Regions from separate parts of the Phytohabitans kaempferiae genome, predicted to be linked through region 2. Evidence: riboswitches for the same ligand, from Rfam matches in the RefSeq annotation. Region 2 holds a riboswitch; each other region holds the start of a gene.

Region 1 (4,029 bases), on a different contig from region 2:
GCCACGAGCGCGGTGGTCTGGGCCAGCCCGACCGTGTGCACGTACCGGTCGGTGGCGCCGGCCGAGGCCAGCTCGTCGTAGACAAGGGCCTCCACGCTGCCGGAGGTCATCGCGGTGGAGGCGCCCCACAGCACGAAGCCGGCCGCGAAGGCGAGGTACGAGGGGAAGAAGGTCCAGAGCGCGAAGGCGACCGCCCGGAGCAGGGCGCCGATCGCGACCAGCCGGCGGCGCGAGTACGCGTCCGCCCACGCCCCGGAGGGGATCTCCAGTGTGAAGCTGACGACCGACCAGATCACGAACAGCGACGAGATCTGCCCGGTGCTGAGCCCGAAGTCGGCGAAGAGCAGCGCGTAGACCGGGTAGAAGAGCACGCCCTCGGTGCAGGCGCGCAGGAGGCAGAGGCGCGCGGTGACGCCCCTGGCCGTGCTCGCGCTACGTCAAGCGGGGTGACGTGTGGGCTCGACCATGGGGCCACAGTGCCACCCCATGATCGAGCCCGTCAACGCGGTTAGTCGATGACAGACAGGTGCACGTGGTTGGTGTGGTGCTCGCTCGGGCCGCAGCAGCCGCCGTACGACTTCCAGCCGCTACTGGGCAGCCAGATCTGGCGGAACCAGATCACGTACATCACGCCCAGCCGGCTCGCGTTGTTGACGTAGAACCTCGCGAGGTTGTTGCCATACGTCCGGGCCGCGCCGGATGCCGCACCGCCGAAGATGTCATCTTTGTCGACGGCGAAGTCGCAGGCCTGGCCTAGCGGATGCTCACCGGACGAGCCGGGGCGGTAGCAGGAGACGAAGATGCCGAAGCCCGCCGCCTGGGCCTGCTTGTACGCATGGGACGTACGCGGCGTGATGCAGCCCTGCTTGGAGGTCGGGTCGGGGCGGATCGTGCAGCCGGAGCCCCCGGTGAAGCGCGCGGCCACCGCGGTGGCGCCGCTGCCGACGGGCGGGCCGCTGGCGTCCTGGCCGCCTCCGGCCGCCTTCAGCGCGTTCTCGGCCTGCTTCTTGCGGGCGGCCATGACCTCGACCTGCTTCTGCTGCTCGCGGATCTCACCGTCGATCGCGAGCTTGGCCTTGGACGCCTGATCCTTGGTGTCGAGCAGGTCGCGCAGCTTCTTGTCCTCGGTCGCCGCCACGGCGTCGAGCGCCGCGGCCCGGTCGATGAAGCCCTCCGGGGAGGTGCTGTTGAGCATCGCGGAGATGGGGCCGAGCCGCCCTCGGCGGTAGGCCACGTTGGCCACCTCGCCGAGCACCTCGCTCTTGGCGACCAGGTCGCGCTCCAGTTGGGCCAGCTGAGTGGTCAGCTCCTGCTGACGTTTCTTGGACTTGTTCAAGGTGTCCTGCGCCGCGATGAAGCCCTTGCTGGCCGCGTCGAGCTGCTGCCGCAGGGTCGCGGTGCCGCCCTCGTCGTCGGTGGGCGCGGCGGCGGCGGGCTCCGCTGGTAAGCCGATCAGCGCGAACGCCGCGGCGAACAGCACCGCGACGAGACTGACCCGGCTGCGGGCATGAGCCATCAACCATCCTTCCAGTCAGCCGCCTACCGAGTTAGCTGACGGGTTCGGGACGGAAGTATCCCTACCGCTCGCGCGGATTCACCCCAGTGGATCGGTGGTTCCCCGGTCCGCCCGCGTGGGCGGCTCGGCGGCAGTCAACACCGGCGCCGGGGGGCGCCGCCGGGCATTGACCGGAGCCGAGGATAGCGGCTTTCCCATCAATGCGCCCAGTGTTGTACCGATGGTGACGAATCACTTACGACCTGCTCAGCGGCGGTGTCACCAGCCGACGTGGCGGCAGTCGCCGGCCATGGGCTCCACCTGGAGGGTCGCGTGCCCGATGTCGAAGTCGTCGTGCAGCGCCTCGCGGGCGGCCACCAGCACCGGCCCGAGCTGCGCGGACGGGTCGAGCGTGAGGTGCGCGGAGGCGACGTCCATGCCCGAGGTCAGCGTCCACACGTGCAGGTCGTGCACGTCGCAGACCCCCGGTACGGCGGCGAGCCGCGTGCGCACGGCGGTCACGTCGAGGTGCTCCGGCGCGGCCTGCACCAGGATGCGCACCGCCGCCCGGGCCAGCCGCCAGGTGCGCGGCAGGATGAACAGGCCGACGGCGACCGCGACGATCGGGTCGGCGTACGCCCAGCCGGTCAGCGCGATGACGACCGCGGCGACGATCACGCCGACCGAGCCGAGCAGGTCGCCGAGGACCTCAAGGTAGGCGCCGCGCACGTTGAGACTCTCCTGGGCGCCGGCGCGCAGCAGCCCGAACGCGACGATGTTGGCGATCAGACCGGCGATCGCCACCACCAGCATCGGGCCGGCGGGCACCTCGGGCGGATGGCCGAAGCGGCGGGCCGCCTCGATCAGGACGTAGATCGCGACGCCAAAGAGCAGGATCGCGTTGCCGAGCGCGGCGAGGACCTCCAGCCGGTACAGCCCGAAGGTCCGCTGCGGATCCCGCGCGGCCCGGCTCGCCGCGTGGATGGCGGCGAGCGCCATGCCGATGCCGAGCACGTCGGTGAACATGTGCCCGGCGTCGGACAGCAGCGCCAGCGAGCCGGTGGCCAGGGCGGCCACCGCCTCGATCACCATGAAGACGGCAATCAGGGCGAACGCGGCCCACAGTCGACCGCGGTGTCGCTCCCCCGCGCGCGCTAGATCCGCGCCGTGATCGTGCCCCGCACCCATGGGTCCAGAATATATGCGGACATTGCTATGTATGCAAACTTGGTACTGGCAATCAATGTCGTACGTGGGACTTCTGAGGTTCGCGAGTCGTCTTCGAACCGCTGGGGAAAGATGTGCGTGAATCCTGATGTGGACCGATCACAGGGAGTACCCATCGTGCTGACAAGACGAGCCCTGATCACCTCATCCGCCGCCGCGGCCCTCACCGCGGCCACGCTCTCCGTACCCGCTGCCGCCAGCGCGCACGGCAGCCACCGCGCCTTTCCCGAGGTCGTCCCCCTGCCGGACGGCTTCCAGCCGGAGGGGATCGCGATCGGCAAGGCGCCCTTCGCGTACTTCGGCTCCCTCGCCAACGGCGACATCTACCGCGCCAACCTCGCCACCGGGCGCGGCTCGGTCATCTCCACGGGACCCGGCACCCCCTCCGTGGGCCTGAAGGTCGACGACCGCGGCCGCCTCTTCGTCTCCGGCGGTGCCGCCGGCAACGGCCGCGTCGTCGACACGCACACCGGGGACGTGCTGGCCTCGTGGCAGTTCGCCAGCGCGCCCACGTTCGTCAACGACGTGGTGCTTACCCCGGAGGGCGCGTTCTTCACCGACTCGCAGCAGCCGTTCCTCTACAAAGTGCCGCTGAGCCTGCGCGGCGAGCCGGTCCGGATCCCGCTCACCGGCGACCTCGTCTACGGCACCGGCTTCAACGTCAACGGGATCGCCCGCACGCCGGACGGCCGCGGCCTGCTCGTGGTGCAGTCCAACACCGGCGGCCTCTTCCGGGTCGCCCCGGACACGGGCGTGACCGAGGCGGTCGACCTCGGCGGCTACGTGCTCACCAACGGCGACGGGCTGCTGACCATCGACCGCACGCTGTACGTGGTGCAGAACCGGCTCAACCAGGTCGCCGTCTTCGCGCTCGACAAGTCGGGGCGGAGCGGCCGGCTGACCGGCACGCGCACCAGCCCTGACTTCGACGTGCCCACCACCGTCGCGGCGTACGGCAACCGGCTCTACCTGCCCAACGCCCGCTTCGGCATCACGGTGACCCCGGAGACCCCCTTCTCGGCGGTCGCCGTCAAGCGCTGAGGGTCACCAGGCGCTGCGTGGCCCGGGAGAGGGCGACGTAGAGCGTGCGCGCACCGGCGTCGGTCCTGATCTCCTGGGGCGAGATGAGGACCACGCCGTCGTACTCCATGCCCTTGGCCTGGAGGCTCGTCACCACCTGGAGGCGGTCGATGGGCAGGCCGGCGACCCACTCGGCGACCTCGTCGCGGCGGGGCACCGGTGTGATCACACCGACCGTCCCCTCCACGTCGGCGAGCAGCCGCCGCGCCGCGTCGCGGGTCGCCTCT
Region 2 (4,029 bases):
GCCGGCCAGCAGCGCGCCGCTCGCGTCGGCGCACACGGCGGAGGGCAGCAGCGGCGAGCCGTCGAACAGGACCGGCTCGGCCGGCACGCCGGGACGGCTCAGGACCGCGACGGTCGACGAGGTTCCGAAGTCGACTCCGAGCCGGTACGCATCGGCAGACACGCCGACAATCTACGGTCCCACCGCCACCGGGAAACAGCGCCGCAGGTGGCGGGCGCGGGATCAGACCATCGACATGTGTACGTGATCTTTGTGGTCCTGCGGACCGGTGTAGGTCGACCAGCCGGTCACCGGGAACCAGATCTGCCGGTACCAGATCACGTAGAGGATGCCGAGCCGCTCGGCGTTGCGGACCAGGAACGCGGTGAGGTTGTTGCCGTACAGCCGCTGGTCGTCGGTGCGGGCGTTGGCGAAGCCGCTGTTGAGCAGCGACCAGTCGCAGGCGCGCCCCTTGGGATGCTCGAACGGCCCGCCGGGGCGGTAGCAGCCGACGAAGCGGCGGAACCCGGCCTTGCGCGCCTCGTTGTACGCGTTGAGCGTGCGTGGCGTGATGCAGCCGGAGGTGGTCGGGTCGTTGATGCTGCACGACTCGTCCGGCCAGGAGCCGTCCGAGTTTCGGGGCGCGGCCTTGGCGACGGGCGAGGTGGCGGCGACGAAGCCGCCGGTGAGCTTGGTGCCGCCGACGAGCGCCAGCGCCTTGTCCGCCTCGGACTTCTGGCGGGCGATGACGGCGAGCTGCTTGCGCTCCTCGGCGACCTCCGCGTCGAGCGCGGCCTTCGCCCTGGCTGCCTTCTCCCGCGCGGCGGTGAGCTCGGCGACCTTCCGGTCGTTGACCATGTTGAGCTCGGTGAGCACGGTCGCCCGCGCCATGAACTCGTCGCGGGAGGCGGTGTTGAGCAGCGCGGACACGGCGGTGAGCTTGCCGGTGCGGTAGGAGGCGGCGGCCAGCTCGCCGATCTGCGGCGCCAGCTCTTCGAGCCGGTCCTCCGCCTGGCGCAGCTCGAGACTGAGCTGGAGCTGGCGGTTGCGCGACTTGTCGAGCGCGGCCTTGGCCTGCGCGTATCGCTTGCCGGTCGCGGTCAGCACCTCGCTGAGCAGCGCCGGCCCGTCTTCCGCCGGGGTCGGATCCGCCGGCGCCGCCTGCGCGCCGGACGGTGCGGTCACGAACAACACCGCACCGGCGACCACCGCCATCGCGAACGCGCACAAACGGCGTAAGGCTGCCGTCATACCATCCCTCCGTCGGCCGCCGGCCAGGTTAGCTGACGGGTTCGGGACGGAAGCGATCCCTACCGCGATGCGGATTCACCCCGAGGCGCGTGGTTCCCCGGCTCGCCGAAGTGGCGATTTGGCGGCGGTCAGGCCGCCCCGGCCCGTTGCCGGAGCGCATGACCGGCGGTCAGCATACCGGACCAGATACCTCCGGTCACCTCAACCACGCCAGAAAAAGCGTTACCACACAACGACTTTGGGTAACCTAAGCCCCCACCGTCGTCCTCCACAATGGAGGAGGCTCGGCCCGCGCTCCGACGGCGCTTTCGGCGGCGGGGCGGGCACCGGCTCGCCCCGCCGCCGGCCGAGCCTCAGGCGGGCAGGCCGCCCACCTGCGTGTTGATCCACGAGCGGATCGAAGACAGGTCACCGTAGATCGACGGGCCGGTGGCGCAGACCGCGCTGCCGTTGCCGGACCGGCTGGTGGCGCCGATGAGGTTCCACCGGCCGCTGATCATCCGGACCTGCGGGCCGCCGGAGTCGCCGTAGCAGGCGCCGGAGTTGCCGTTGGTGTTGTTCGTGCAGATCTCGTACGGGCCGTCGATGCCGAGGCACCGGCTGTCCGTCACGATCGACGTGTCGAGCTCGGTGGCCAGGACCGGCGCCGAGCCGCAGCCGCGGGTCGGGCAGGTCTGGCCCCAGCCGATGATCCGGGTCGCGGTGCCGACAGCCCCGGAGGTCGTCGGGATGGGCGCCGGCGCCTGGCTCACCGAGCTGCCCAGCCGCAGCAGCTTGACGTCGATCCGGGGGTGGTTGACCGCACCGGTCACGGAGACCACCGTCCCGCCGCTGCCGCGGTTGACGCTACCGACCCGCACCGACGACGGCGTGGGGCAGTGCTTGGCCGTGACCACCCAGTTCGCCTTGATCAGCGACCCGGTGCACCCGGAGGTGTACACCAGGAACGAGTAGTTCTCCGACGCCGGCCGGCCGTTGACGATCAGCGGGACCATGCCGCCGTCCGGCTCGGTGGCGGTCTGGCTGGCGGCGTACGAGTGCGACGCCGGTGGCGCCGCACTCGCCGGCACCGCGCTGACGGCATGGACCGAGGCGACCGCGACGGCACCGAGCACCGCGGCCGACAGTCTTCTGAGGAGCATTGGTTGACCTCCTGGACGTCGTGTTGGGGGGTGACCCCGACCGCACGCTATCCATTTAGGGAAATCTTTCAATGCTCTTCGCTATACCGAATCTGCCCTATCGCCGGATGATGGCGGCAAAAGCGCCGGTCAGCGCCGAGGGCTGTTTCATCGAGGGTCGGCCGAGCCGAGGCGTCTGGGCCCGCCGCGGGCCGGCCATGCCCCTGGGAAACGGGCCCTAGAAGCGCAGCCGGACCAGCCGGCGTACGCGCGGTCGCACCGCCGGTCGCCTCCGCCGCGTGGCCGTGGCCGGTGCCGCCACCGCCGGGTCGTGCGTGAGCACCGCGCGGTGGGCGGCCGCCAGCTCCGGGCCCGGCACGATGCCGAGCTGCTCCACCAGCAGGTCGCGCACGCAGCGGTACGCCTCCAGCGCCTCCGCCTGCCGGCCGGAGCGGTACAGCGCCACCATCAGCCGGCACCACAGCGACTCGCGCAGCGGCTGCTGTGCGGTCAGGTCGCGCAGCAGCGGCACCAGGTCGGCGTGGCGCCCGGCGGCCAGCAGCAGGTCGAGGCGGCGCTCGGTCGCGGCGTACCACTCCTCGCTCAGCCCTGGCGCGTGCTCGGCGACCAGCGCCTCGGAGCCCACGTCCTGGAGCGGGTCGCCGTGCCAGCAGGCGAGCGCGCGCTCCAGCAGGTCGAGCTCGGCCGCGCCCTCGGCCGACCGGGCGGCGCGCAGGAGCGTACGGAAGCGGTGCACGTCGACCGCCTCGGCCGGCACCGTCAGCACGTATCCGCCCGCCGTACCGCGGATCACGTCCATGCTGAGGTCGTGCCGCAGACGAGTGACCACAGTGGACACCGCACGCCGGGTCGGTGAGAGGGCGTCGTCGCCCCACAGGTACCGGGCCAACGCGGTGGTGCTGACGGTGCGCCCGGGCGCGAGCGCCAGCGCGGCGAGGATCACCTGCCGGCGCGGCGCGGCGACCGTCACGGGATGGCCCCGCGCGACCACGCGCACCGGCCCGAGCAGGCTGATCTCCAGGGAGTCGTCCACGACGCCGGCCCCTACCAGCAACTTCCGCAGGCCGGGCTGCTGTCGTGGTCGTCGACGAAGACCCGCGCCTTCATCTGCACCAGCGGGTCGTCCGTCGCCAGCCGGCTGACGGTGTGCAAGGTCCCCCGCGAGTCCCGGTACAACCCGACGCAGGCGATCCGCACGTCGTAGTCGGTGACCACGCAGATCGCGTCGACGAGCGGCGGCACGTGCCGGCTCTGGGCGAACGTCGTCGGCGCGGTGGGCGCGTACGCGATCAGGACGCTCTCCGAAACCTCGGCGAGCGGCCCCACCTCGGCGTAGAGGGCGTAGGCCCAGGCCGCTGGCGAGTCCGACGGGTCGGCGCAGTCGAGGTGCCACTCCAGCGCGAGCCGGTTGGAGGCGGCGTCGTACGCCACGCGGTCGATCCCGCCCTCGGTGCACGGGATGCGCTTCCAGGGCACCTCCCCCGCCGCCGCCGGGCCCCCGATCGGGGTGACGATGACAAGGGCGGCCACCGCCGCCAGGACACGGAGGATCTGGCGCCTCACCGGTCGCTCCCTTCAGCCGTCTCGTCCGCCCCCCGGCCGGGTGGGGTGACCACGCGCATCGCGCCCAGGGCGAGACCGAGCTGGAACCGGTTCT
Region 3 (4,029 bases), on a different contig from region 2:
CGCCGTCGACCATGACCAGGGCGACCGCACCGGCGTAGGTGGGGTGTTTCGGGTTTTCCTTGGTCGGCCTGAGGAAGCGTTCGAGCGCGAGCTGGAGCGCGGTGGACTTCCCCGCCGACGCTGACGCGGAGGGCGAGGCGGAGGCGGAGGCGGACGGCGACGAGGCGGCCGGGGATCCGGATGGCGACCCCGAACCAGCCAGCGGCGCGTCGGCCACTCCCGGCGCGGCCCACTGCGGCTCGGACTGGGGACCGCAACCGGCGAGGCCCGCGGTGGCGGCAGCCAGACCAGCTCCGAGTACGGCACGTCGTGTCACAGGCACGCCGAGGATCGTGACACGCGCGCTGACCTCGGCAAAACCAGCCGAACGCCCACTCCACCGGACCGGCTCCCACCGGGCCAGCACTGGAGCCCGGAGAAGTCGCAGTGCAGACTGGGGCGATGGCCCAAAGCTCCCGGGTCCAGCTGGCAGTGGTGCTGGCGGTCGCCGTCCTCGTCACCATCGGTATCGCACGTTGGCAGACCCGCCCCTCCGCGGCGCCCGAGCCAGCGGCGGTGACCAGCACTTGTGCCGGCCAGCCACTCACCGCCGCCCGCCAGCTCCGGGGCATGTGGCTCACCACGGTCAGTAACGTCGACTGGCCCAGCCGCCCCGGCCTGAGCGAGGAGAAGGTCAAGGCGGAGTACCGGGAGTGGCTCGACCTGGCCCAGCGGCGCGGGCACAACGCGGTCTTCGTGCACGTACGGCCGGCGGGCGACGCGTTCTGGCAGTCCGACTACGCGCCCTGGTCGTACTACATGACCGGACGGCGGGACGGGCAGGGGCCGGGGTGGGACCCGATGGCCTTCATGATCGACGAGGCACACGCCCGCAACCTGGAGTTTCACGCCTGGTTCAACCCGTACAAGGCGAGCCAGTCCGGCGTCTTCGCCGAGCTGCCGCCCAACCATCCGCTGCGCGCCCATCCCGACTGGGCGGTCACCTACCCGGCGAAGGGCAAGGGCAGCCGCCTCTACTACAACCCGGGCATCCCGGAGGCGCGCAAGTTCGTGGAAGACTCGATCCTCGACGCGGTCAACCGGTACGACATCGACGGCGTGCACTTCGACGACTTCTTCTACCCGTACCCCCAGGGGAGCGAAGACTTCGCCGACGAGGCCACGTTCAGGGCGCAGGGCCGGGGCATCGCCAACAAGGCCGACTGGCGGCGAGACAACGTCAACCTGCTGGTCCGCGAGACCAACGAGCGGATCAAGGCGGCCAAGCCGTGGGTGAAGTTCGGCATCAGCCCGTTCGGCATCTGGCGCAACGCGTCGACCGACCCGCTCGGCTCCCCCACGCGCGGGTTGCAGAGCTACGACGCGATCTACGCGGACACTCGCCGGTGGGTACAGGAGCGGTGGGTCGACTACATCGTGCCGCAGTTGTACTGGCACATCGGCTTCGCGATCGCCGACTACGCCAAGCTGCTGCCGTGGTGGTCGGAGCTGGTCGCCAACAGTCCGGTGCAGCTTTACGTAGGCCAGGCCGACTATCGCATCGGGCAGAAGGGCGCGTGGGCCAATCCCGCGGAACTCGACCGGCAGTTGGCGCTCAACCGCAAGTACCGGGTCACCGGCAGCGTGCACTTCAGCGCCCGCCAGGTGAAGGCCGACCGGCTCGGCGCGGTATCACGGTACGCGGAGGCCCACTACCGCGAGCCCGCCCTGGTGCCGGCAATGTCACACCTGCCCGGCGAGCGCCCGCCCGCGCCGGAGGTCGAGGCGGACCGCGTCGACGAGGGCGTGCGGCTGCGCTGGGAGGGCGACGCGACGAGCTACGCGGTGTACCGGCTGGACGGCGACACGGCCCGCCTGGTCGCCACGACACGCGGCGCGACCTGGGTCGACACCACGAAGGGCGAGGGCGCGCAAACCTACTGCGTGACGGCCCTTGATCGACTGTGGAACGAGGGAAGCCCGAGCGAACCACGCGTCGTGAGTTAGACACGCATCGCTATCAATTACTGAACGTCGTTGTCCGATAACGCTTTCGATGGTTTTTCCCTGGTCAGAGCGTTGCCGGAGTCCACTGTCGATCCGGTAAGCTGTCCGGCGGTTTGTCGCGCGGCGACGCCCCCACGGCGTCGGGCGACAGCCACCGCCTAATCGCCCGCCCGGGCGAGTCGGGGAACCAGGTTTTCTGGGGTGAATCCGCAACCGCGGTAGGGGTCCTTCCGTCCCGAACCCGTCAGCTAACCCGGCCGGCGGTCCGATGGGAGGATTGCGTATGACGGCACCTGTACGTCGCCGGCGCTGGTCGCTGGCCGTAGCCTTGGCCGCCGCGGCGGCCGTGTTGTTGTCCGGGGTGGCCTTCGTGCCCAGTGGAGCGGCGGCAGCGCCAAAGCCCACGCCCGGCGATGAGGGGGGTACGCCGCTGCTGCGGGACGTACTGGAATCAAGCAGCCGGGGCTACGTCGAGGCGCAGAACGCGGTCACGAAGTCGCGCAACCGGCAGCTTCAGCTCACTCTCGAGCTGCGCAAGGCCGAAGAGAAGATCAAGTTGATGGAGCCCGAGATCGAGCTCGTGGCCATCACCTCCTACCGCAACGGTCGCATCGGGCCGATGAGCATGCTGCTCAACAGCGCCTCCCCGGACGACTTCCTGCGGCGGGCCGTCAACCTCGATCTGCTCGCCGCCCGCGACAACGCGAAGCTGGGCGAGCTCAACGCCGCCCTTGAGCAGGCGCGGCGGGCCAAGGCGGCGATCGACGCCGAGCTGAAGGAAGAGCAGAAGCAGCTCGCCATCATGGCCAAGCAGAAGTCCGAGGCGGAGAAGGCGCTGAAGCTTGTCGGTGGGAAGGCGACCGGCGGCTTCGTGAGCGCCACGTCGCCGGTGGCCAGGCCCGCGCCGCGCAACAGCAACGGCTCCTTCTCCTCGCAGAGCTGCTCGGCCGACGATCCCACCACCGGACGCTGTATCACGCCGCGCACGCTGCACATGCTCAAGGAGACGCAGCGGCTGGGCTTCAAGCGGTTCGTCAACTGCTTCCGGCCGGGCGGGCCGTACGAGCATCCGAAGGGTCGCGCCTGCGACTTCTCCTCCGAGCAAAACGGCTTTGGTGGCGACGCGACCGGCAACGACAAGCTCTACGGCAACAACCTCGCCGCGTTCCTCGTCCGCAACGCCGACGCCCTCGGCGTGATGTACGTGATCTGGTACCGGCAGTTCTGGTCGCCCGCCACCGGCTGGAAGTCGTACAGCGGCGCCAATGGTGACCCGTCCAGCGACCACACCAACCACGTACACATATCCATGCTCTGAGCGCCCGTACCTGTTGAAAAGGAAAGCCCCGCGCGGGTCGCGCGGGGCTTCGCCTTTCTAGCTACTCACTGGTCGGGCATCCGGCGGGCGGGAGCCCGGCCGAAGGGCTGGCGCGGCGGCGGGCCCACCGGTGCCAGCGCGGGGATCGCCAGGGTCAGCGGCGTGTCGCTCGTGACCGTGACATGCTCGCCGTGGTGCACGAGGTCGAGCTTGGCGCCCTCCCCGCCGTTGCGCAGGGAGTACGTCACCTCGCTTGGCTGCACGTCGACCCGGAGCCGGAGCCCACGCCACAGCATGGAGAACTCCATCCGGTTGATCCGGCTGGGCAGCCGCGGCGCGAACGACAGGCTGCCGCCGTGGTCGCGCATGCCGCCGAGCCCCGCCACCACGGCGAGCCAGGCGCCGGCGAGCGCGGCGATGTGCAAGCCCTCGCGGGTGTTGTTGTGGATGTCGTGCAGGTCCATCAGGGCGGCTTCGCCGAGGTAGTCGTGGGCCAGCTCGAGGTGGCCCACCTCCGCGGCGATGACCGCCTGCGTGCACGTCGAGAGCGACGAGTCACGCACCGTGCGCTGCTCGTAGTAGGCGAAGTTGCGCGCCTTCTGCTCCGGCGTGAACGCGTCGCCGCGCCAGTGCATCGCGAGCACCAGGTCGGCCTGCTTCAGGACCTGCTTGCGGTAGAGGTCGAAGTACGGGTAGTTGAGCAGCAGCGGGTAGCCGCTGGGCGG

Evidence for each region. Region 2 has a riboswitch for cyclic di-AMP ahead of ACFFIA_RS00205 (coiled-coil domain-containing protein). Riboswitches for the same ligand answer to the same signal wherever they lie in the genome.
Region 1: it holds a riboswitch for cyclic di-AMP, as region 2 does, so the genes downstream of both, ACFFIA_RS36915 (coiled-coil domain-containing protein) here and ACFFIA_RS00205 (coiled-coil domain-containing protein) in region 2, are expected to answer to the same signal.
Region 3: it holds a riboswitch for cyclic di-AMP, as region 2 does, so the genes downstream of both, ACFFIA_RS03285 (coiled-coil domain-containing protein) here and ACFFIA_RS00205 (coiled-coil domain-containing protein) in region 2, are expected to answer to the same signal.

What each region holds. Positions count from the first base shown of each region.
Region 1 is NZ_JBHLUH010000079.1:99,658-103,686, forward strand. Features, by position in the region: gene ACFFIA_RS36910 (MFS transporter) at 1-371, opposite strand, end outside; gene ACFFIA_RS36915 (coiled-coil domain-containing protein) at 509-1,516, opposite strand; cyclic di-AMP (ydaO/yuaA leader) riboswitch at 1,521-1,656, opposite strand; gene ACFFIA_RS36920 (cation diffusion facilitator family transporter) at 1,775-2,683, opposite strand; gene ACFFIA_RS36925 (SMP-30/gluconolactonase/LRE family protein) at 2,840-3,763, shown strand; gene ACFFIA_RS36930 (HelD family protein) at 3,753-4,029, opposite strand, start outside.
Region 2 is NZ_JBHLUH010000001.1:37,029-41,057, reverse strand. Features, by position in the region: gene ACFFIA_RS00210 (Hsp70 family protein) at 1-162, opposite strand, end outside; gene ACFFIA_RS00205 (coiled-coil domain-containing protein) at 223-1,230, opposite strand; cyclic di-AMP (ydaO/yuaA leader) riboswitch at 1,233-1,364, opposite strand; gene ACFFIA_RS00200 (S1 family peptidase) at 1,584-2,372, opposite strand; gene ACFFIA_RS00195 (AfsR/SARP family transcriptional regulator) at 2,590-3,405, opposite strand; gene ACFFIA_RS00190 (hypothetical protein) at 3,417-3,935, opposite strand; gene ACFFIA_RS00185 (helix-turn-helix transcriptional regulator) at 3,932-4,029, opposite strand, start outside.
Region 3 is NZ_JBHLUH010000004.1:448,659-452,687, forward strand. Features, by position in the region: gene ACFFIA_RS03275 (serine hydrolase domain-containing protein) at 1-322, opposite strand, end outside; gene ACFFIA_RS03280 (glycoside hydrolase family 10-like protein) at 442-1,986, shown strand; cyclic di-AMP (ydaO/yuaA leader) riboswitch at 2,132-2,266, shown strand; gene ACFFIA_RS03285 (coiled-coil domain-containing protein) at 2,270-3,304, shown strand; gene ACFFIA_RS03290 (glycoside hydrolase family 65 protein) at 3,370-4,029, opposite strand, start outside.